Regions from separate parts of the Streptomyces sp. NPDC041191 genome, predicted to be linked through region 4. Evidence: riboswitches for the same ligand, from Rfam matches in the RefSeq annotation. Region 4 holds a riboswitch; each other region holds the start of a gene.

Evidence for each region. Region 4 has a riboswitch for cyclic di-AMP ahead of ACZ6AQ_RS23715 (LysM peptidoglycan-binding domain-containing M23 family metallopeptidase). Riboswitches for the same ligand answer to the same signal wherever they lie in the genome.
Region 1: another riboswitch for cyclic di-AMP. It lies ahead of ACZ6AQ_RS26215 (LysM peptidoglycan-binding domain-containing protein); the one in region 4 lies ahead of ACZ6AQ_RS23715 (LysM peptidoglycan-binding domain-containing M23 family metallopeptidase).
Region 2: another riboswitch for cyclic di-AMP. It lies ahead of ACZ6AQ_RS20635 (transglycosylase family protein); the one in region 4 lies ahead of ACZ6AQ_RS23715 (LysM peptidoglycan-binding domain-containing M23 family metallopeptidase).
Region 3: another riboswitch for cyclic di-AMP. It lies ahead of ACZ6AQ_RS06425 (M23 family metallopeptidase); the one in region 4 lies ahead of ACZ6AQ_RS23715 (LysM peptidoglycan-binding domain-containing M23 family metallopeptidase).

What each region holds. Positions count from the first base shown of each region.
Region 1 covers NZ_JBVIZC010000014.1:147,464-152,521, forward strand. Annotated here, with positions in the region: gene ACZ6AQ_RS26210 (phosphoribosyltransferase family protein) at 1-764, shown strand, start outside; gene ACZ6AQ_RS26215 (LysM peptidoglycan-binding domain-containing protein) at 748-1,671, opposite strand; cyclic di-AMP (ydaO/yuaA leader) riboswitch at 1,677-1,850, opposite strand; gene ACZ6AQ_RS26220 (DUF6197 family protein) at 2,234-2,863, shown strand; gene ACZ6AQ_RS26225 (DeoR/GlpR family DNA-binding transcription regulator) at 3,025-3,831, opposite strand; gene ACZ6AQ_RS26230 (SIS domain-containing protein) at 3,980-4,903, shown strand; gene ACZ6AQ_RS26235 (class II fructose-bisphosphate aldolase) at 4,946-5,058, shown strand, end outside.
Region 2 covers NZ_JBVIZC010000010.1:84,694-89,751, reverse strand. Annotated here, with positions in the region: gene ACZ6AQ_RS20645 (cytochrome P450 family protein) at 1-1,021, shown strand, start outside; gene ACZ6AQ_RS20640 (transglycosylase family protein) at 1,116-2,192, shown strand; cyclic di-AMP (ydaO/yuaA leader) riboswitch at 2,451-2,624, shown strand; gene ACZ6AQ_RS20635 (transglycosylase family protein) at 2,628-3,356, shown strand; gene eno (phosphopyruvate hydratase) at 3,694-4,980, shown strand.
Region 3 covers NZ_JBVIZC010000003.1:97,438-102,495, reverse strand. Annotated here, with positions in the region: gene ACZ6AQ_RS06430 (GntR family transcriptional regulator) at 1-585, opposite strand, end outside; gene ACZ6AQ_RS06425 (M23 family metallopeptidase) at 796-1,566, opposite strand; cyclic di-AMP (ydaO/yuaA leader) riboswitch at 1,580-1,746, opposite strand; gene ACZ6AQ_RS06420 (M16 family metallopeptidase) at 2,008-3,375, opposite strand; gene ACZ6AQ_RS06415 (M16 family metallopeptidase) at 3,402-4,754, opposite strand; gene ACZ6AQ_RS06410 (DNA gyrase/topoisomerase IV subunit A) at 4,936-5,058, shown strand, end outside.
Region 4 covers NZ_JBVIZC010000012.1:112,898-117,955, forward strand. Annotated here, with positions in the region: gene ACZ6AQ_RS23700 (STM4012 family radical SAM protein) at 1-30, shown strand, start outside; gene ACZ6AQ_RS23705 (STM4011 family radical SAM protein) at 40-900, shown strand; gene ACZ6AQ_RS23710 (SGNH/GDSL hydrolase family protein) at 887-1,699, opposite strand; gene ACZ6AQ_RS23715 (LysM peptidoglycan-binding domain-containing M23 family metallopeptidase) at 1,860-2,819, opposite strand; cyclic di-AMP (ydaO/yuaA leader) riboswitch at 2,822-2,983, opposite strand; gene ACZ6AQ_RS23720 (tyrosine-protein phosphatase) at 3,371-4,192, shown strand; gene ACZ6AQ_RS23725 (DUF6126 family protein) at 4,244-4,399, opposite strand; gene ACZ6AQ_RS23730 (helix-turn-helix domain-containing protein) at 4,423-5,058, opposite strand, start outside.

The DNA.
Region 1 (5,058 bases), on a different contig from region 4:
TCTACCGGGACTTCCCGCAGACGCCGGACGCCGAGGTGCTCGCCTGCCTGGACCGGAGCCGGACCGCGCACGGGCACGGCGTCCGGGGCGCGGAGGTCCGCGCCCCCGCCCCGGGACAGGCGGAGGTGCGGATACCGGTCGGGGGAACCGCTCTCGCCGGTCGTCTCGCCGTACCCGAAGGGGCCGTCGGCGTCGTCCTGTTCGCCCACGGCAGCGGCAGCGGTCGCCACAGCCCGCGGAACGGGGCCGTCGCCGAGGCGCTCGGCGGGGCCGGTCTGGGGACCCTCCTGTTCGACCTGCTGACCGAGGAGGAGTCGGCCGACCGGGCACGGGTCTTCGACACCGCGCTCCTCGCCGGCCGGCTCACCGGGGCCACGGACTGGCTGGCCGGACGGCTCGGCGCGGAGTTCCCGCTCGGCTACTTCGGCGCGAGTACGGGAGCGGCGGCCGCGTTGCGGGCGGCGGCGGCCCCCGGGTCGACCGTCGGCGCCGTCGTCTCGCGCGGTGGCCGGCCGGACCTGGCCGCCGACCACCTGGGCCGGGTGCGGGCCCCGACCCTCCTGGTGGTGGGCGGCGAGGACCCGCTGGTCCTGGACCTCAACCGGCGGGCCCGGTCCCTGCTGCGCTGCGAGAACCGGCTGGCCGTCGTGGAGGGCGCCACCCACCTCTTCGAGGAGCCCGGTGCCCTGGAGGAGGTGGCGGAGCTCGCCGCCTCCTGGTTCACCGGGCACTTCCGCGCACGGGAGGTCAGTACGCCCCGTTGACGTTGTCGATGGAGCCGTAGCGGTCGGCCGCGTAGTTGCAGGCGGCGGTGATGTTGGCGACCGGGTCGTACAGGTCCATGGCCGTGCCCGGCACGTGGTAGGCGAGGAAGGTCGGCTCGATGACCTGGAGGAGGCCCTTCGAGGGGGTGCCGTTGACGGCGTTGATGTCCCAGTTGTTGATGGCCAGCGGGTTTCCGGAGGACTCCCGCATGACGTTGCGGTGGATTCCCTCGTAGGAGCCGGGGATGCCGTGCCGGGCCATGACGTCCAGCGACTCGCGGATCCAGCCGTCGAGGTTGTCGGCGTAGCCGGTGGCAGCAGCCGCCTGAACCCGGGCGGGGACGGCGCGGGCGACGGCGGGGGTGGCCGCGGCGCCGGAGGCGCCCGTGCCGGTGGCGACGGCCGGGGTGGCCGTGCGGCGCTCGGAAGGCTTCGCCCGTTCGGCCGAAGAGGAATTCTTCGCCTTCGGGGCGGCCTTCGTCCCGGTCCCGCTCCCGGTCTCCGCCTGCCCGGGGGCGATCTTCGCGGAATTCCGATGAATCGTCAGTTCCAGGCCGGGGTGAATGAGTGACGGATTGTCACCCACGACGCTCCGGTTGGCGCGGTAAAGGCTCTTCCAGCCCCCCTGAATTCCCTTCTTGCGGGCGATCAGGGAAAGCGAGTCACCGCTCGTGACGGTGTAGGTGCGCGTGGCGGCCGGGGCGGCCGGAGTGGTGGCGGTCGCCGGTGCGGCGGGGGCGGTGAACACCGTGGCCGCGATGTCCGGCGTTCCGGTGGCGGGCGTGGCGCCGGCCGTGGCGGGCACGATCAGCGGCAGGGTCAGAGCGGCCCCACCTGTACCGATCAGGGCCATACCACGGGAGATGTGGATGCGGCGGGGGCGGCGGTGCTTGCCGTGTGCGGGCATGACGGATTCCTCTCCGGCGCCTGCGGGGTGAGCTGTCGGGTTCGGACGGGAGATGTCCGGCCGCGAGCACGCGGCTTCACCCCGAGCCGTTCCGGATTCCGGACCGGCGTATTCGTGGGTCCCCCGCTCCTGCCGTCGGGTGAAAAGGGAAGGTTCCCGAGCGGCGGCAGGATTAGGCGTTCCGCTCGAATGGAGGTGACCGTAGGCCAGCAATGCGACGAATAACAAGAGGATCAATGCGGCGCTCTTCGGTAAAGGATCTCCGCATTCGTTCCGGTCAAGATCGACCGGATGGCGGGGGCGCCGAATCTCCTTGTGCGGCAAGGGTCCGGGGAGGGGCGCGGCAGATCGTGGGACCCGGGGAGTGAGTCGCGTCACCCGAACGACTATGTCCTATATGCGCCGTGTTTCCCTTGTTCGGCGTAAAGGGGATGAAAGTTCCCGAGGGGGTATTCATTCATCGAATGACTGCTTTATCTGCATTCCATGACACGTGCTGCCATAGCTGGCAAAGCGGACATTTCTCCTGGAGGATGGAAGGCCCGACCCAGGAGCCGCCCCGATGTCCCCCTCCGCCCCCTCGCCCGGCCCTGCCCCCCTGACCTGCCCCGACGCCCTCGACCGCGAGGCGGCCGCCCTTTACGAGACCGCCGTCTGGCAGCGGATCGTCACCGACTGGACGACGGGGGAACCGCCCGCGTCGGCTCCGTCGCGGGAGCGGAGCTGGCGGGACCTGCTCAGCGTGCCGGTGGACCGGCTCGTGGCCGACGCGCTCGACGCGTTGCCCGCGCCCCTCCCCGCCGAGCGCCGCCTCCCCGGACGGCTCGGGGCCGTGCTGCCGGACCGCCTGCACGCCTGGCGCCGCATCGGCCGGGCCGAGCTGCGCCCCTCGGTCCACCTCGGCTACGCGCGCCTCGTCCTGACGGAGTGGGGCTGGCAGAACGCCCCGTACAAACTGCGGAACAGGCGCGGGGCCCGGTGCGTCTGCGGGGCCCTCCTCGCCGCCCACCGCCTCGGCTACGGCGGTGCGGACACCATGAACGAGGCCGCCGCCTGGATCATGACCGAACTCCGGTCGCGGGGATGGCGGGACCTCATCGGCCCGTGGAACCGCGCCCCCGGCCGTACGGCCGCCGACGCCGTGGCCCTCCTCGACGCCACGATCCGGCGGGCCGCGCACGCCGGCCGCTGACGCCGCCGTCCGGACGCCGGAGCGGCAGGGCGGGGGAGGGGCACCCCGGACGTGCTGACGTGCTGACGTGCGGACGTGCGGCGACCGCCGGGTCGGCCCCCGGAGCCCGGGGGTTCCGGGCCGGGTGCCGGTCCCGCCGCGCGCCGACGGGTGCGGCGGGATCAGGCGGTGAGGACCTTCACCCCGGCCTCGGTGAGCCGGGAGACCGCCTCCGGGGCGATGTCGGTGTCCGTCACCAGCACGTCGATCCGCTCCAGACCGCAGATCCGCGCGAACGCCCGGCGTCCCAGCTTCGAGGAGTCGGTGACCACGACGACCCGGCTGGCCCGCTCCACGAAGAGCCTGCTGATGCTCGCCTCGTCCTCGTGGTGCGCCATCGCGCCCAGTTCGGCACCGATCCCGTCGACGCCGAGGACCACCACGTCGAGCACGACCTCGTCGAGCACCCCGGCCGCCAGCGGGCCGACCAGCTCGTAGGTCTGCGGGCGCGCGACACCGCCCGTGGCGACGATCTTGATCTGGGGGCGCACCGCCAGCTCGCCCGCGATGTTGAGCGCGTTGGTGACCACGGTCAGGGCCGGTCCGGCGGACCCCGCCGATCCCGGGGCCTCGTCGCGTCCGCCCGCGCATCGCAGTGCCAGCGCCCGCGCCACCTCCGTCGTCGTCGTGCCGCCGTTGAGCCCGACCACCTCGCCGGGGGCGACCAGGCCGGCCGCCGCCTCCGCGATCCGCTTCTTCTCCGGTGCGCGGCGCGCCGACTTGTACCGCAGGGGAAGTTCGTACGACACGCCGTGCGCGACCGCGCCGCCCCGCGTCCGTGCCAGGAGTCGCTGCCCGGCCAGCTCGTCGAGGTCCCGGCGGATCGTGGCCGCCGAGACGTCGAGGGCGGCCGCGGCCTCCTCCACCTCGACCTTCCCCGAGACCGCCAGTAGTTCGAGGAGCGCGTTCCACCGCTCGTGCTTGGACATGGGTCCCTCCCTCCCGGTCGTGCGAGCGTCCGATTCTAGCCGCCGGGGCGTGAAAGTTCTGGAAGAAATGTGCTCGCTTCTGCTTGAATGATGAGAGCTTCGCGCATCTTCTTTCAAAAACTCGCAGCACTTCTGCAAGGAGACCGGCATGAGCACCACCCGCACCGCCCTGGAGATCGACTCCCAGCCGGCGACCTGGCGACAGGCGGCCCGCACCCTGCCCCAGCACACCGCCGCCCTTCCCCGGCGGGGCGAACGGGTCGCGGTGATCGGCTGCGGCACCTCCTGGTTCATGGCCCTGGCCTACGCCGAACTGCGCGAGACCGGCGGCCACGGCGAGACCGACGCCTTCGCGGCCTCCGAGTTCCCCCACGGCCGTCACTACGACCGGGTCGTGGCGATCACCCGGTCCGGCACCACCAGCGAGGTGCTCGCCGTCCTCTCCCGGCTGCGCGGCACCGTGCCCACGGGCGCGATCACGGCGGACCCCGCCACCCCGGTGATGGACCTCGCCGACGAGGTCGCCGTCCTGGACTTCGCGGACGAGGAGTCGGTCGTCCAGACCCGGTTCGCCACCACCGCGCTCGCCCTCTTCCGCGCCCACCTGGAGGCCGAGGACGCCCTCCCCGAGGGGGTGGCCACCGTCGAGGAGGCCGCCCGCGACGCCGAGCGGGCGCTCGCCGCCCCGCTGGACGAGAACGTCCGCACGGCCGAGCAGTTCACCTTCCTCGGCTCCGGCTGGACCTACGGACTCGCCCTGGAGGCCGGCCTGAAGATGCGCGAGGCGGCGGGCGCGTGGACGGAGGCGTACCCGGCGATGGAGTACCGCCACGGCCCGATCAGCATCACCGGCCCCGGCCGGGTCGCCTGGGGCTTCGGCACCCTTCCCGCCGGGCTCGCGGAAGACGTGCGGAAGGTCGGCGGCGTCCTCTCCGAGAGCGACCTCGACCCGCTCGCGGACCTCGTCCGGGCCCAGCGGCTCGCCGTCGCCGTCGCCGAGGCGCGCGGCCTGAACCCGGACACCCCCCGCAACCTGACCCGCTCCGTGGTCCTCTCCGGCGTCCATGCCTGAGCCCCGCCCCACCGCCGAACGCAGCCCGGGAGAAGAGGAACCATGCCGCTGACGCCCACCGACGAGATCACCCGCCGCGCCCGCGCGGCGGGCACCGGAGTGGGGGCGTTCAACGTCCTCCAGCTCGAACACGCCCAGGCCATCGTCGCCGGCGC
Region 2 (5,058 bases), on a different contig from region 4:
GACCCATCTGCTCAACATCGACCCGCCGGACCACACCCGGCTGCGGCGGCTCGTGTCGAAGGCGTTCACCCCGCGCCGGGTCGCCGCGTTCGCCCCGCGCGTCCAGGAGCTGACCGACCGGCTCATCGACGGCTTCGTGGAGAAGGGGAGCGCGGACCTCATCCACGAGTTCGCCTTCCCGCTCCCCATCTACGCCATCTGCGACCTGCTCGGCGTGCCCCGCGAGGACCAGGACGACTTCCGCGACTGGGCCGGGATGATGATCCGGCACGGCGGAGGCCCGCGCGGCGGGGTCGCCCGGTCGGTGAAGAAGATGCGCGGCTATCTCGCGGAGCTGATCCACCGCAAGCGCGAGGGCCTGGGGCGGGAAGAGGGGGACGACCTGATCTCGGGGCTCATCCGCGCCTCCGACCACGGCGAGCACCTCACCGAGAACGAGGTCGCCGCCATGGCCTTCATCCTTCTCTTCGCGGGCTTCGAGACCACCGTGAACCTGATCGGGAACGGGCTCTACGCGCTGCTGCGCCACCCCGGGCAGCGGGAACGGCTGCAGGCGTCCCTCGCCGCCGGGGAGACCGGCCTCCTGGAGACCGGGATCGAGGAGCTGCTGCGGTACGACGGGCCCGTGGAGATGGCGACCTGGCGGTACGCGACGCGGGCGCTGACCATCGGCGGGCGGGAGATCCCGGCGGGGGACCCGGTGCTCGTGGTGCTCGCCGCCGCCGACCGGGACCCGGAGCGGTTCGACGGGCCCGACACGCTCGACCTCGCCCGGCGCGACAACCAGCACCTCGGGTACGGCCACGGCATCCACTACTGCCTGGGCGCGCCGCTCGCCCGCCTCGAAGGGCAGACGGCCCTGGCGACCCTGCTGACCCGTCTGCCGGACCTGGCGCTCGCCGTCGATCCGGCCGGACTGCGGTGGCGCGGGGGGCTCATCATGCGTGGTTTGCGCACCCTTCCGGTGGAGTTCTCCCCCTCCGTACCGGTCCTTCCGGCTGACGGCGTGTCAGAAATGTGATCTTCACGTGATCGGGGAGCCATCGACTTGTGACGGACGTTCGAATGCGGCTACGTTTCGCGGCAGTCTCAGCCGTCACGCGAAAGGCGCTTCTATGCGTTCCGGGAACGGACGACACCGTCGCCCCCGTCAGGCCCCCGCCCTTGTCGTCGCCGCCGGGGTGACCGGATCGGCCATGGCGCTGCCGCTGCTCGCCACCGGGTCCGCCTCCGCCGCCGACGCCGCCACCTGGGACCGGGTCGCGGAGTGCGAGTCCGGGGGGCAATGGAGCGCCAACACCGGCAACGGGATGTACGGCGGACTCCAGTTCACCCAGGAGAGCTGGGAGCGCCACGGCGGTCTGGTGTACGCGCCCAGCCCCGACCTCGCCAGCCGGGCCCAGCAGATCGCGGTGGCCGAGAAGGCCCTCGCCAAGGGCAGTGCCGAGTGGGCCACCTGCGCCCCGATCGCGGGCCTGGCGAACGACGGGAAGGCCACCGGGGTGGACCCGGGCCCGGTCACCGTTCCCGTCTCCCCCGTGAAGCCCGTCCCCGAGTCGGGCTGGAACGCGGGCGGATCGGGCGCCCCCGCCGCTCCGGAGACCGTGGCGCCCGAAGCGGCCGAGAGGTCCGCGCCCCCCGCCGCCACCGTCACGCCCGCGACGCCCGCCTCCCCGACCGCGCCGGCCGCCCCGGTCACTCCGGTGCCTCCCGCCACGCCGGGCGCGCCGACCGGAACGACCTCCCCGACCGTGCCGGTCACTCCGGCCGTGCCCGACACATCCGTTACGCCCGTTACGCCCGGTACGCCGGAGGGTGGTGAGGTGTCGGTCACGCCCGGCACCGGCAAGCACCGGGGCGGGGCGGACCCGCAGGAAAGCATCAAGTCGGGCACTTCCGTCGAATCCGGCAGACATGCCTCGGGCGAGGATAAGCTCGCCGAAAACCCTGCGGGCACTCCGGTGACCGGGGGGGTGAAGAATTCGGGCGTAACGGACAGTCAGGGCTCTTCGGGTGAATACGTCGTGCGTCCGGGTGACAGCCTGTCGGACATCGCGCGGGCGAACGAACTCCCCGGCGGGTGGACGGCCCTCTATGACGCCAACAAGCGGACCGTGGGGACCGATCCGGACCTCATCCTGCCTGGTCAGAACCTCGAACTGACGCCGGCTCCGAACCCGGCGGCGGGGTAGTTCGGGAGCTTCTGTCCGGATCCATGCGAGTGAGACATGGGTCTCTTTGTCCCAACTGGCGTGTCGTGCCCGGAAGCTCTGCTTCCGTCACCTCCCACCTGCGCAAACGGGCCCCACTGGAGGGCAAGGAGAGGCGAAATTAGTCATATGAGCCTCTTTGAACTTCGGGGGGGTCTGTGCGTACGGTCGTCATCGCTCGCCACCGCGGGCCCCTTCGACCGAAACGCCGAATCCTGCCGTCGGTCGTGGGGAACAGTCGTCGCGCAAGCGCCGAAGGCAGGAGCGGGGGACCCAAGGTAAGCGCCGGCCCCGGCCGTTGAGACAGACGGCCGACGATCGGCTTGGGGTGAAGCCGCGTGCTAGGACACGCGGCCGGGCAACTCATTGGCCCGAACCCGACAGCTCACCTCGCAGGCGTCGGTGAGGAGAAACTCCATGCTGTTTTCCGCCAAGGGCAAACACCGCCGTCCCTCCAAGGCCACCCAGGTCGCCGCGCTCGTCGGCGTCACCGGTGTCGCCGTCGCCGCCCCGCTGATGACCGCGGGCGCCGCCTCGGCCGCCACGGCCTCCGAGTGGGACCGCGTCGCCCAGTGCGAGTCCGGTGGCAACTGGTCCATCAACACCGGCAACGGCTTCTACGGCGGCCTCCAGTTCACGTCCTCCACCTGGGCCGCGTACGGCGGCACCGCCTACGCCCCGCGCGCCGACCAGGCGTCGAAGTCCCAGCAGATCGCCGTCGCCGAGAAGGTCCTCGCGGGCCAGGGCAAGGGCGCCTGGCCGCACTGCGGCGTCGGCCTCTCGGGCGCCTCGTACGGCGGCTCCGCCGAGAGCGCGACGGAGCAGGAGAAGCCCGCGAAGAAGCAGCGGACGCAGAAGCGCTCGACCGAGCAGCCGACCACCCGCAGCGAGCAGCGCCAGGCCCCGAAGAAGGCCGAGAAGCGCCACGACGCTCCGGAGTCCGCCCGGAAGACCGTCACCACCCCGACCGGCGAGACGGTCAAGAAGGGCGACGGCGAGTACAAGGTCGTCGCCGGCGACACCCTCAGCAAGATCGCCGAGGCGCAGGGCGTCGAGGGCGGCTGGGCCCGGCTCTTCGAGCTGAACGACGACGTCGTCGAGAACGCCGACCTGATCTACCCGGGTCAGCAGCTCCACCTGAAGTGAGTCCGGCGGGTCGCGTGAGTCCGGCGGCTCACGCGGCCCCGACGGCCCTCCCGCGGTGACCACCCCGGTCCGGCGCGCCCTCCCCCGTGCGCGCCGGACCGGGGTTCCCCCTTTTCCCGGGCCGGGTCCGCTCGTACGGGAGTACGGGTCCCATGACGGTTACCAACCAGTAGATACGGGGTGATTCGCCCCCATGCGCGTGCCCTTGGGTCCTTTTTCGTCCCAGGGTGCGGGCGCCCGGCCGACCGGAGCCCCCGGGACGGTTAGGCTCTTGCCGCAAGGCCGAGCGACCCCGCACCGACCTTGCGTCACATCCAGCGTCACATCCCAGAAGGAGATGCTCGTGCCGTCCATCGACGTCGTCGTAGCCCGGGAAATCCTGGACTCCCGAGGCAACCCCACGGTCGAGGTCGAGGTCGGCCTCGACGACGGCAGCACCGGCCGTGCTGCCGTCCCGTCCGGCGCCTCCACCGGTGCGTTCGAGGCCCTGGAGCTCCGCGACGGCGACCCCGGCCGCTACCAGGGCAAGGGCGTCGAGAAGGCCGTCCTCGCCGTCATCGAGCAGATCGGCCCGGAGCTGGTCGGCTACGACGCCACCGAGCAGCGCCTGATCGACCAGGCCATGTTCGACCTGGACGCCACCCCGGACAAGTCCTCGCTCGGCGCCAACGCCATCCTCGGCGTCTCCCTCGCCGTCGCGCACGCCGCCTCCGAGGCCAGCGACCTCCCGCTCTTCCGCTACCTGGGCGGCCCGAACGCGCACCTGCTGCCCGTTCCGATGATGAACATCCTGAACGGCGGGTCGCACGCCGACTCCAACGTGGACATCCAGGAGTTCATGATCGCCCCGATCGGCGCGGAGTCCTTCTCCGAGGCCCTGCGCTGGGGCACCGAGGTCTACCACACCCTCAAGGCCGTCCTGAAGCGCAAGGGCCTCTCCACCGGCCTCGGCGACGAGGGCGGCTTCGCCCCGAACCTGGAGTCCAACCGCGCCGCCCTCGACCTCATCCTCGAGGCGATCAAGGAAGCCGGCTACGCCCCGGGCAAGGACATCGCGCTCGCCCTCGACTGCGCCGCCTCCGAGTTCTACAAGGACGGCGCGTACGAGTTCGAGGGCAAGTCCCGCTCGGCCGCCGAGATGACCGAGTACTACGAGGAGCTGGTCTCCGCGTACCCGCTGGTCTCCATCGAGGACCCGCTGTTCGAGGACGACTGGGAGGGCTGGAAGGCCATCACCGACAAGCTCGGCACCAAGGTGCAGCTCGTCGGCGACGACCTGTTCGTCACCAACCCGGAGCGCCTGGCCCGCGGCATCGAGGAGGGCAGCGCCAACGCCCTGCTCGTCAAGGTCAACCAGATCGGTTCGCTGACCGAGACCCTGGACGCCGTCGAGCTGGCCCAGCGCAGCGGCTTCAAGTGCATGATGTCCCACCGCTCCGGCGAGACCGAGGACGTCACCATCGCGGACCTGGCCGTCGCCACCAACTGCGGCCAGATCAAGACCGGCGCCCCGGCCCGCTCCGAGCGCGTCGCCAAGTACAACCAGCTCCTGCGCATCGAGGAGATCCTGGACGACGCCGCGGTCTACGCCGGCCGCAGCGCGTTCCCGCGCTTCAAGGGCTGACGCACACGCCGGGCCCCCGGGCAGGGCGGCCTCCGTACGTCCCCGTACCCGGTCCCGTACCGTGTGCGGGGACGTCCG
Region 3 (5,058 bases), on a different contig from region 4:
GTGCAGCGCGGTCAGCGCCCTCGCCCGCTCCGCGTCACCGCGCGCCACGGCGTCCACGATCGCGCCGTGTTCGGCCCAGACGTCCGCCGGCCGGGCGGGCCGCTCGACCGCGTACACCCAGGCGATCTTGTGCCGCAACTGGGTGAGCAGCGCCGTCAGGGCCGGACTGCCGCACGCCTGCGCGAGCGTCTCGTGGAACCAGCCGCCGAGCGGGCGCAGGTCCTCGTCCCGGCCCCGTCCGGCCCTCTCCTGCCCCAGCCTGACCAGGCCGCGCAGCACCTTGAGGTGGGCCTCGGTGCGCCGCTGCGCGGCCCGCGCGGCTCCCAGCGGTTCGAGCAGCGTCCGCATGTCGAGCAGGTCGGCCGCCTCCCGCTCGGTGGGCTCGGCCACGTGCGCGCCCGCGTGGCGCCGGGTGAGGACGAAGCCCTCGGACTCCAGGGTGCGCAGCGCCTCGCGGACCGGGACGCGAGAGACCCCGTACCTGCGGGCGAGCTGCTCCTCGGTCAGCCGGCTCCCCCGCGCGAAGACGCCGGAGACGATGTCGTCCCGGATCGCCGTGCACACCGAATGCGCGGGAATACGCATGTCCGACCTCCGCCTTGGTCCGCGCGAGTCCATTCGGGCGGCGCCTTTTCCGCGCCCGTGCCACGACTCTATTGCAGCCCGCCGGAATTTCCGATGCCCCGCCGGATTCCACGGACGCGTTCCGGCCGAAGAAAAGCCCCGGCCCAGTACGGGCCGGGGCTTTCCCGAGGCGGGGCCCCGGGGCCGGGGACGCGCGGAGGGGCGACGGTGTCAGACGGTGACGCCGCGGGCGCGGAGGTAGGCGACCGGGTCGATGTCGGAGCCGTACTCGGGGCTCGTGCGCGCTTCGAAGTGGAGGTGCGGGCCGGTCGAGTTGCCGGACGAGCCCGAGACGCCGATCTGCTGGCCCGGCTCGACGGTCTGGCCGACGTACACCCCGATGGAGGAGAGGTGACCGTACTGGGTGTACGTGCCGTCGTTCATCCGGATGACGATGTTGTTGCCGTACGCGCCGCCCCAGCCGGTCTCGACGACGGTGCCGGAGCCGACGGAGACGACACGGCTGCCGTAGTCGGCGTGGAAGTCGATGCCGGAGTGGCTGCCGGAGGACCAGAGCGAACCGCCGGTCTTGTAGGCGGTGGAGACGTACGAACCGGCGATCGGGAGCTGGAAGGAGTTCAGGCGGCGGCGCTCGGCCTCACGGGCGGCGCGCTCCTTCGCCTCGCGGATCTCCTTGGCGCGGGCCTCGGCCTTGCGCTTCGCCTCGGCCCGGACCTTCGCCTCGGCGGCGGCCTCGAACGCCTGCCGGTCCTGGGCGGCGGCCTGGGCGTTGACGCGGTCGACGAGGGAGTCCTCGGTGATCACCTCGATGAGACCGGTGTCCTCGGGTGAACGGTGGTCCGTGTCGGCGGCGAGCGCCGGGGAGGCGAGGGTTCCGATGACGCCGGTGGTGGCCAGCGTCGCGACGCCGGCGATGCCGGCGCTGCGGCGCGCCATCCGGCTCGGACCACGATGCTTCCCGGTGGCACGGGTGAACGCCATGAAGACGCTGTTTCCTTTCCCTCCTTCTCGCCTACCGGGTTAGCTGACGGGTTCGGAGCAGGAAGGTCTCCTACGGGCCCCTCCGTACGGAACGAAGGCGTCCGATTCACCCCAGGGACTGCGTGCGGGTCCCCGGCTCCCCTGGGCTCGCGCCTGACGGGGACTCGGCGATGGCTGTCCGGTGCCGCGGGTGCGGCGGGTACGACTGGCGAACAGCCGGATCGACGGTAAGCGGGTCGCCAGTCGATCACCAACCGAACAGGGCCTTTTGTAAGACATGCCACAGGGCAGAGGATCACTCTTGCCGCCAATACGGACAATTCCCTTGCGGGAACCCCTCCGCGGATGCCCTTCCCACAAGGAATTTTCCTGATGGGCCGTCATGTCCGGGCCCCGGTCGCGGGGACGGCGGTGGTGGACCGCCGTCCCCGCGGGGGACGGTCAGCCGCTGACGACGGTGACCTCACCGATGCCGAGCGCGCGCACCGGCTCCGCGATCTGCGCCGCGTCACCCACCAGGACGGTGACGAGCCGGTCCACCGGAAAGGCGCTGACGACGGCGGCGGTCGCCTCCACGGTGCCCGTCTCGGCCAGGCGCGCGTACAACTGCGCCTGGAAGTCGTCCGGGAGGTGCTGCTCGACCTGGTCGGCGAGCGTTCCGGCGACGGAGGCGGCCGTCTCGTACTTGAGCGGCGCCACCCCCACCAGGTTCTGCACGGCCGTCTCCCGCTCGGCGTCCGTGAGCCCCTCGGCGGCCAGGGTGCGCAGCACCTTCCACAGGTCGTCCAGGGCCGGGCCCGTGTTGGGAGTGTCCACGGAGCCGCTGATGGCGAGCATCGCGGCGCCGTTCCCCCCGGCGTCGGAGCGGAGCACCTGGCCGAAGGCCCGCACGCCGTACGTGTAGCCCTTCTCCTCGCGCAGGACCCGGTCCAGACGCGAGGTCAGGGTCCCTCCCAGGCAGTACGTGCCGAGGACCTGGGCCGGCCAGACGCTGGCGTGCCGGTCGGGACCGATCCGGCCGATGAGCAGCTGGGTCTGGACGGCGCCGGGGCGGTCCACGACGACGACCCGCGCGGTGTCGTCGGCGGTGATCGGCGGCATCGGAAGCGGCTCGCCCGGCTCGCCGGTCCAGGCGCCCAGCGTCTCCGCCAGGACCTTCTCCAGGTCCACCCCGGTCAGGTCGCCCACGACCACGGCGGTCGCCGTGGCGGGCCGCACGTGCGCCGCGTAGAACGCGCGGACCGCGGCGGCGTCGATCGCCGCGACGGTCTCCTCGGTGCCCTGGCGCGGCCGGGACATCCGGGACTCGGCCGGGAACAGCTCCTTGGACAGCTGCTTGGCGGCCCGGCGGGCCGGGCTGGCCGTCTCGTGCGGGATCTCGTCGAGGCGGTTGCGCACCAGGCGCTCGACCTCGGTCTCCAGGAACGCCGGGGCGATCAGCGCCTCGGCGAGCAGACCGAGCGCCTTGGGCAGCCGGGAGACCGGCACCTCCAGGGAGACCCGTACGCCGGGGTGGTCGGCGTGCGCGTCGAGCGTGGCGCCGCAGCGCTCCAGCTCGGCCGCGAACTCCTCGGCGGTGTGCCGGTCCGTGCCCTCGGAAAGCGCGCGGGCCATGATGGTGGCGACGCCGTCGAGACCGGCAGGTTCGGCGTCCAGCGGGGCCGGCAGGAACAGCTCCACGGCCACGACCTGCTGGCCGGGGCGGTGGCTGGTGAGCACGGTCAGGCCGTTCTCCAGGGCACTGCGGTCCGGGGCCGGGAAGGCCCAGGGGCGTGCGGTGCCCGGCGTCGGCCGCGGGTGGAACTCCATGCTCGTCAAAGACACGGCAGCGTCGGTCACTGGTCCGCCCCCTCTTCCTCGTCGCTGTCGCTCTCGCTCTGTTCGGTGGCCACCGGCTCGTAGACGAGCACCGCGCGGTTGTCGGGGCGCAGCCGGGCCGCGGCGGCCTCCCGCACCTCCTCGGCGGTGATGTCGAGGACCCGGTCGACGGCGGTGAGGGCGAGCTGCGGGTCGCCGAACAGCACGGCGAACCGGCACAGTTCGTCGGCACGGCCCGCGACGGTGCCCAGCCGGTCCAGCCACTCGCGCTCCAACTGGGCCTGGGCGCGCTCCATCTCCTCGGCCGTGGGCCCCTCGGCGGCGAACCGGGCCAGCTCCTCGTCGACGGCCGCCTCGATCTGCGGGACCTCGACGCCTCCGGACGTCTTGACGTCCAGCCAGCCGAGCGAGGGCGCCCCGGCGAGCCGCAGCAGGCCGAAACCGGCGGCGACGGCCGTGCGGTCGCGGCGGACCAGGCGGTTGTGCAGGCGGGAGGACTCCCCGCCGCCCAGGACCGTCAGGGCCAGGTCGGCGGCGTCGCACGCGCGCGTGCCGTCGTGCGGCAGCCGGTAGGCGGCCATCAGAGCGCGCGCCGGCACCTCCTCCTCGACGACCTCGCGGAGCTGCTCGCCGATGACGTCGGGCAGCGAGCCGTCGCGCGGGACCGGCTTGCCGTCGTGGGACGGGATGGAGCCGAAGTACTTCTCGATCCAGGCGAGGGTCCGCTCCGGGTCGATGTCGCCGACGACGGAGAGCACCGCGTTGTTCGGGGCGTAGTACGTGCGGAAGAAGTTCCGCGCGTCCTCCAGGGTGGCCGCGTCCAGGTCGGCCATGGAGCCGATCGGCGTGTGGTGGTAGGGGTGGCCCTCCGGGTAGGCGAGGGCGGTCAGCTTCTCGAAGGCCGTGCCGTACGGCACGTTGTCGTAGCGCTGGCGGCGCTCGTTCTTGACGACGTCCCGCTGGTTCTCCATGGACTCGTCGTCCAGGGCGGCGAGGAGCGAGCCCATGCGGTCGGCCTCCAGCCAGAGCGCGAGCTCCAGCTGGTGCGTGGGCATGGTCTCGAAGTAGTTGGTGCGCTCGAAGCTCGTCGTGCCGTTGAGCGAGCCGCCCGCACCCTGCACCAGCTCGAAGTGACCGTTCCCGTGGACCTGCTTCGAGCCCTGGAACATCAGGTGCTCGAAGAGGTGGGCCAGCCCCGTGCGGCCCTCGACCTCGTGGCGCGAGCCGACGTCGTACCAGAGGCAGACCGCGGCGACCGGGGTCAGGTGGTCCTCCGAGAGCACCACGCGCAGGCCGTTCGCCAGCCGGTGCTCGGTCGCTGTCAGGCCGCCGGAGCCGGCCTCGGCCGTGGCCGTGTGACCCATGGGCATGTACGTCCCTTCGATCGCGATGTGAAAAAGTCCTGCCACTGTATGCAAGCGCGCCGACACCTGGCGAAGTTCCCGCCCGTTCGAGATGTCCCTCTTCCGGGTCGCGGTCGGCGTTGTCGGTGGCACGGTCCACAATGGTCCGCGTCAGAGCAACCATGTTGGTGAAGGAGCCGCAGCCGCGATGGCCCGCCGCAGCACGAAAACACCGCCGCCGGACGACGCGTACGAGGAGAAGATCCTCGACATCGACGTCGTCGACGAGATGCAGGGCTCCTTCCTCGAGTACGCGTACTCGGTGATCTAC
Region 4 (5,058 bases):
GCCGCGATGGCCGCGTACGAGCCGAAGTAGGGGGCGGCCGTGGACCTGACGCTGCTCTACCGGGGGCCGCTCTCCTCCTGCGACTACGACTGCCCGTACTGTCCCTTCGCCAAGCGCCGGGACAGCCGGGAGCAGCTGCGCGCGGACCGGGCGGCGCTCGAACGGTTCACCGGGTGGGCCGCCGCGCAGACCGGTGACCGGCTGCGGATCCTGTTCACGCCGTGGGGCGAGGGCCTGGTGCGGTCCTGGTACCGGCGGGCGCTCGTGGAGCTGTCGCGGCTGCCGCACGTCGAGCGGGTGGCGATCCAGACCAATCTGAGCTGCCGGACCGACTGGCTGGCCGACGCGGACCGGGAGGGCGTGGCGCTCTGGTGCACGTACCACCCCGGGCAGACGCCGTACGAGCGCTTCCTCGCCAAGTGCCGCGACCTGGCGGAGCGGGGCGTCCGGTTCAGCGTGGGCGTGGTCGGTCTCCCCGCGCACCTGGAGGAGGCGCGGCGGCTGCGGGAGGCGCTGCCGCCGCACGTGTACCTGTGGGTGAACGCGGCCGAGGGGCACGCGTACACCGACGCGGAGGCCGCGCGGTGGACGGAGCTCGACCCGCTCTTCCCGTACAGCCGGCATCCGCACCGTTCGGCGGGGCTGCCGTGCCGTACCGGCGAGTCGGTGATCTCGGTGGACGGCGGGGGGACGGTGCGGCGCTGCCACTTCGTCAGGGCGGAGCTGGGGAACCTGTACGACGGTTCGTACCGCGCCGCCCTGCGCCCCCGCGCCTGCCCCCTCGCCGTCTGCGACTGCCACATCGGCTACGTCCACCTGGAGACGCTGCCGCTGTACGACGTGTTCGCCGGCGGGGTCCTGGAACGGATCCCCGCCGTGCCGCCCGCTACAGGGAGATGAGGTCTCCCAGGGGCATCAGGTCGGGGCGCTTGGCCGCGACGCGGTCCCCGGAGCTCTCGCCGCGCAGCCGGCGCCCGATCCAGGGGACGAGGTGCTCCCTCGCCCACTGGATGTCGTCGCGGCGCACTTCGAGCGTGCCGCGCGGCGGGACCGGCGGCCACGCCTGGTCGGGGTCGGCGGGCACCGGGATGCCGAGGACCTGGGCGGCGCGCAGGGCGACCCGGGTGTGTCCCTCGGGCGAGAGGTGCAGGCGGTCGCCGTCCCAGGCCCGCCGGTCCTGGACGGACCTCAGGGACCACAGGTCGAGGACGGGGCAGCCGTGGCGGTCCGCGATGGCGCGGACGTGCGCGGTGTAGGTGGCGATCTTGCCGCGCAGGTGCCGGAGCACGGGGACGTCGCGGGTGTCGAAGCCGGTGGTCACCATGACGGTTCCCACGGCGGAGGTCAGGTCGGCGACGGCGCGCTCGAAGCGCTCGGCCACGTGGTCGGGGTCGCTGCCGGGACGGATGATGTCGTTGCCGCCCGCGCAGAAGGTCACCAGGTCGGGGGCGAGTTCCTTCGCCCGGGGGACCTGTTCCGCCACGATCTGGTCGAGGAGCCGCCCGCGTACGGCCAGGTTGGCGTAGCGGAAGGTGTCCTGCTCCGGCAACCGGTCGGCGAGCAGGACCGCGAAGCGGTCCGCCCAGCCGACGTACGTCCCGTTGGGGCCGGGGTCTCCGACGCCCTCGGTGAAGCTGTCACCGATCGCCGTGTACGACCCGAATGCGTTCTTGTCTCTTGATCTCGAATCGTCTGCCACGGGCGCCCATCCTTCCTTCTCGCGTGTGACCTACGCGACCGTAAGGAGGGGTTGACGACGGGTGAGATATGCCACCGATAAAGATTCCGCCAAAACGGAATACGCCGGCGGCCCGGCACTTTCGTGCCGGGCCGCCGGAAAGGGGTTTCGCCGGTGCGCGTCAGACGGAGACGCCGTGTCCGCGCAGATAGGCCAGCGGGTCGATGTCCGAGCCGTAGCTCGGCGAGGTGCGGATCTCGAAGTGCAGGTGCGGGCCGGTGGAGTTGCCGGTGGAACCGGAGAGGCCGATCTGCTGACCGCCGGTGACGGACTGGCCGGCCGAGACCGCGAGGGAGGAGAGGTGGGCGTACTGCGAGTACTTGCCGTCCGCGTGCTTGATGACGACCTCGTTGCCGTACGAGCCGCTCCAGCCGGCGGAGACGACCGTGCCGGCGCCGACGGCGCGGACGGTGGTGCCGGAGGAGGCGATGAAGTCGACACCGGTGTGATAGCCGGAGGACCACATGGCGCCGGAGGCGCGGTACGGGGTGGAGAAGCCGCCGGTGACGGGGGCGACCCAGCCGGAGGAGGAGCCGGACGGGCCCTCGGGCGCGTCCGCGGTGGTGACGGCCGGGGCGGCGGCGCGGCGGGTCTCGCGGGAGGCGCGCGGGGTGTCGTCGCCCTTGCCGGAACTCCGGGTGCCCGGGGCGCTCTTCGGGCCGGTGGGGGCGGAGCCCTCGGCGCCGACGGTGAGCTTCATGCCGGGCATGATGAGGGAGGGGTCCGCGCCGATGGTCCGGCGGTTGTCCTCGTAGAGCTTCTGCCAGCCGCCCGTGACGTGGTGGTCGGCGGCGATCTTCGACAGGTAGTCGCCGCGGACGACGGCGTACGTCGTCGGGGCGGCCTTCGCGGGGGCCTGGGCGGCCTTCGCGGGGACGGCCTGCACGGGGGTGGCCCGCACCTGGGCGGCGGCCACGACGGCCGGGGCGGGGGCGGCGGCCGGGGCGGCCTGCTCGGCGGCGTGGGCCCCCGTGGCGCCGATGAGCGGGAGGGCCACGACGGCGCCTCCCGTACCGGCGGCGGCGAATCCGCGGGTGAGGAGGTTGTTCTTCGGGCGGCGGTGCTTACCCTTCGCGGGCATGTCGAATTCCTCTCCGGCGCCTGCGAGGTGAGCTGTCGGGTTCGGACTGGAGATGTCCGGCCGCGTTCTCACGCGACTTCACCCCGAGCCGTCCTGTGTCACGGGACCGGCGTACTTCCTGGGTCCCCCGCTCCTGCCACGCATGGGATGGGTGGAATTCCGGACGGTGGCAGGATTCGGCGGTCCGACCGGATTGACGGTGACGCTAGACGAGCGGAGTCGGCGCGAACAAGCCGTTCTTCGGTCCCGGGGATTCCGCGCTAGATCATCACGAGGCGATCACGGTCACCCTCCGTGGATGACGGTCCTTCGATTTCCCTGTGCCGTACGGAAATCACGTCGTCCCCCCGGCCACGATCCGTCACTTCTATGACGCTGCTCACGCGCCTTTCCCCATCTCGCCCCAACCGGGGCTTGTCATAACCAAGGCCCTAATTCGGACAGTTCACCCATTACCGTCCGAGGGGGTGCGCCGCGCGCCTCCCGCCCGGATGATTGCCCCAGGAACCCGTCCCGCGCCGGACACCCGAACGCCGACCCCAGGAGCATCCGTGACGCAGCAGCTGCCGCAGGTCCCGCCCGCCGAAGCCGTCGAGCCCGAGCTTGCGGGGGTCCGCAACTTCCGGGACGTGGGCGGCCTGCCGACGACGGACGGGCGTGCCGTCCGCCCCGGGCGCCTCTTCCGCAGCGGTCACCTGGCCCACGCGACCGAGGCCGACGCCGCCTTCCTCGCCTCGCTGGGCCTGCACACCGTCTTCGACTTCCGCAACGAGGCCGACCGGCGGATCGAGGGCGCGGACGTCGAACTGCCCGGCGTGCGCAACGTGAACATACCGCTCAACGACCCGGCCGACGGCAAGGAGTTCTGGAGGCTGGTGCGCGACGGCGGGGTCGCACAGCTGCGGGAGGTCCTCGGTGACGGCAGGGCGGCCGCCCGGATGTCCGATTCGTACCGGCGGATGGTGGTCGAGCGGACCGCGGAGCACAGCCGGATCCTGCACTCCATGGCGGAGGAGAGCGTGCCGGCGCTCATGCACTGCGCGGCGGGGAAGGACCGCGCCGGGCTCGCCGTCGCGATCACCCTGCTCGCCGTCGGGGTCGACCGGGCGGCGATCGAGGCCGACTACGTGAAGTCGAACGAGCCGCACCGCCGCTACAAGGTGCGCCGGGGCTCCACCGCCCCGGACGCCATGGGGCCCGAGGTGATGGAGCTGCTGAGCCCGCTCTTCGACGCGCGGGCGGAGTACCTGCGGGCCGCCTTCGAGACGATCGACACGACCTGGGGCTCGGTGGACGCCTACCTCGCCGAGGGGCTGGGCCTGGCTCCGGAGACGCGCGAACGGCTGCGGGAGCGGCTGCTCACGGAGGCGTAGGCCGGGACCGGGCGGCACCCGCCCCGCCGGTTCCGCCGCGGGGCCCCCGCCCTACTGGTTCTGCCCGCCCAGCATGAAGAGCAGGTAGAGGAAGCCGGCGAAGAGGTGACCGGCGATCAGGTAGGCGAAGAGGCGGAGCACCAGGCCCTTGGGGAACTTGCCTTCCCCGCGCTCCTCGCCGGTGACGGGTGCGGACTTCTCGGACATGTCAGTCCTTTCCTTGGGATGCGTCACGAAGGGCGGCGTCGGTGCGGGGTCCCGTCGCCGAGGCACAGCTCGGCGACGGGGCTCTGCAGGAGGGTGTGGACGAAGAGCAGCTCGGCCCCGCCGGGAGTGGCGGCGCCGATCCGGTGGGGGGTGAGCGAGTCGAAGTGGGCGCCGTCCCCGGGGTCGAGGACGTGGACCGCCTCCCCGAGCGCGAGCCGCACCCGGCCCTCCAGGACGTGGATCCACTCCTCGCCCGGGTGCACGCGCACGATGTCGCCCCGGGTGGCGTGCGGCACGTGGACCCGCAGGCACTGGAGGGCGCGTCCGGCGCCGCCCGCCTGGCGGTAGATCCAGCCGTCGGCCTCGACCGGCTCGGAGCGGCCGGCCCGGATCACGGGGTCCCGCTCGGGAGGCGCCTCCCCCAGGAGTTCGGAGACCGTCGTACCGTAGGTACGGGAGAGGGCGAGCAGCATCGGCAGCGAGGGCTGCCGGTTCCCCGTCTCCAGGCGCGAGAGGTGGGCCGGCGAGAGACCGGCCCGCCGGGCGGCGGCCTCCAGGGTGAGCCCCCGGCGGCGGCGCAGCGCCCGCAGTCGCGGGGCCACGTCCGGCAGGGCGTCGGGAGCGGCGGGGTCCGGGGAGGGCTCCCCGGGGACGTGGTC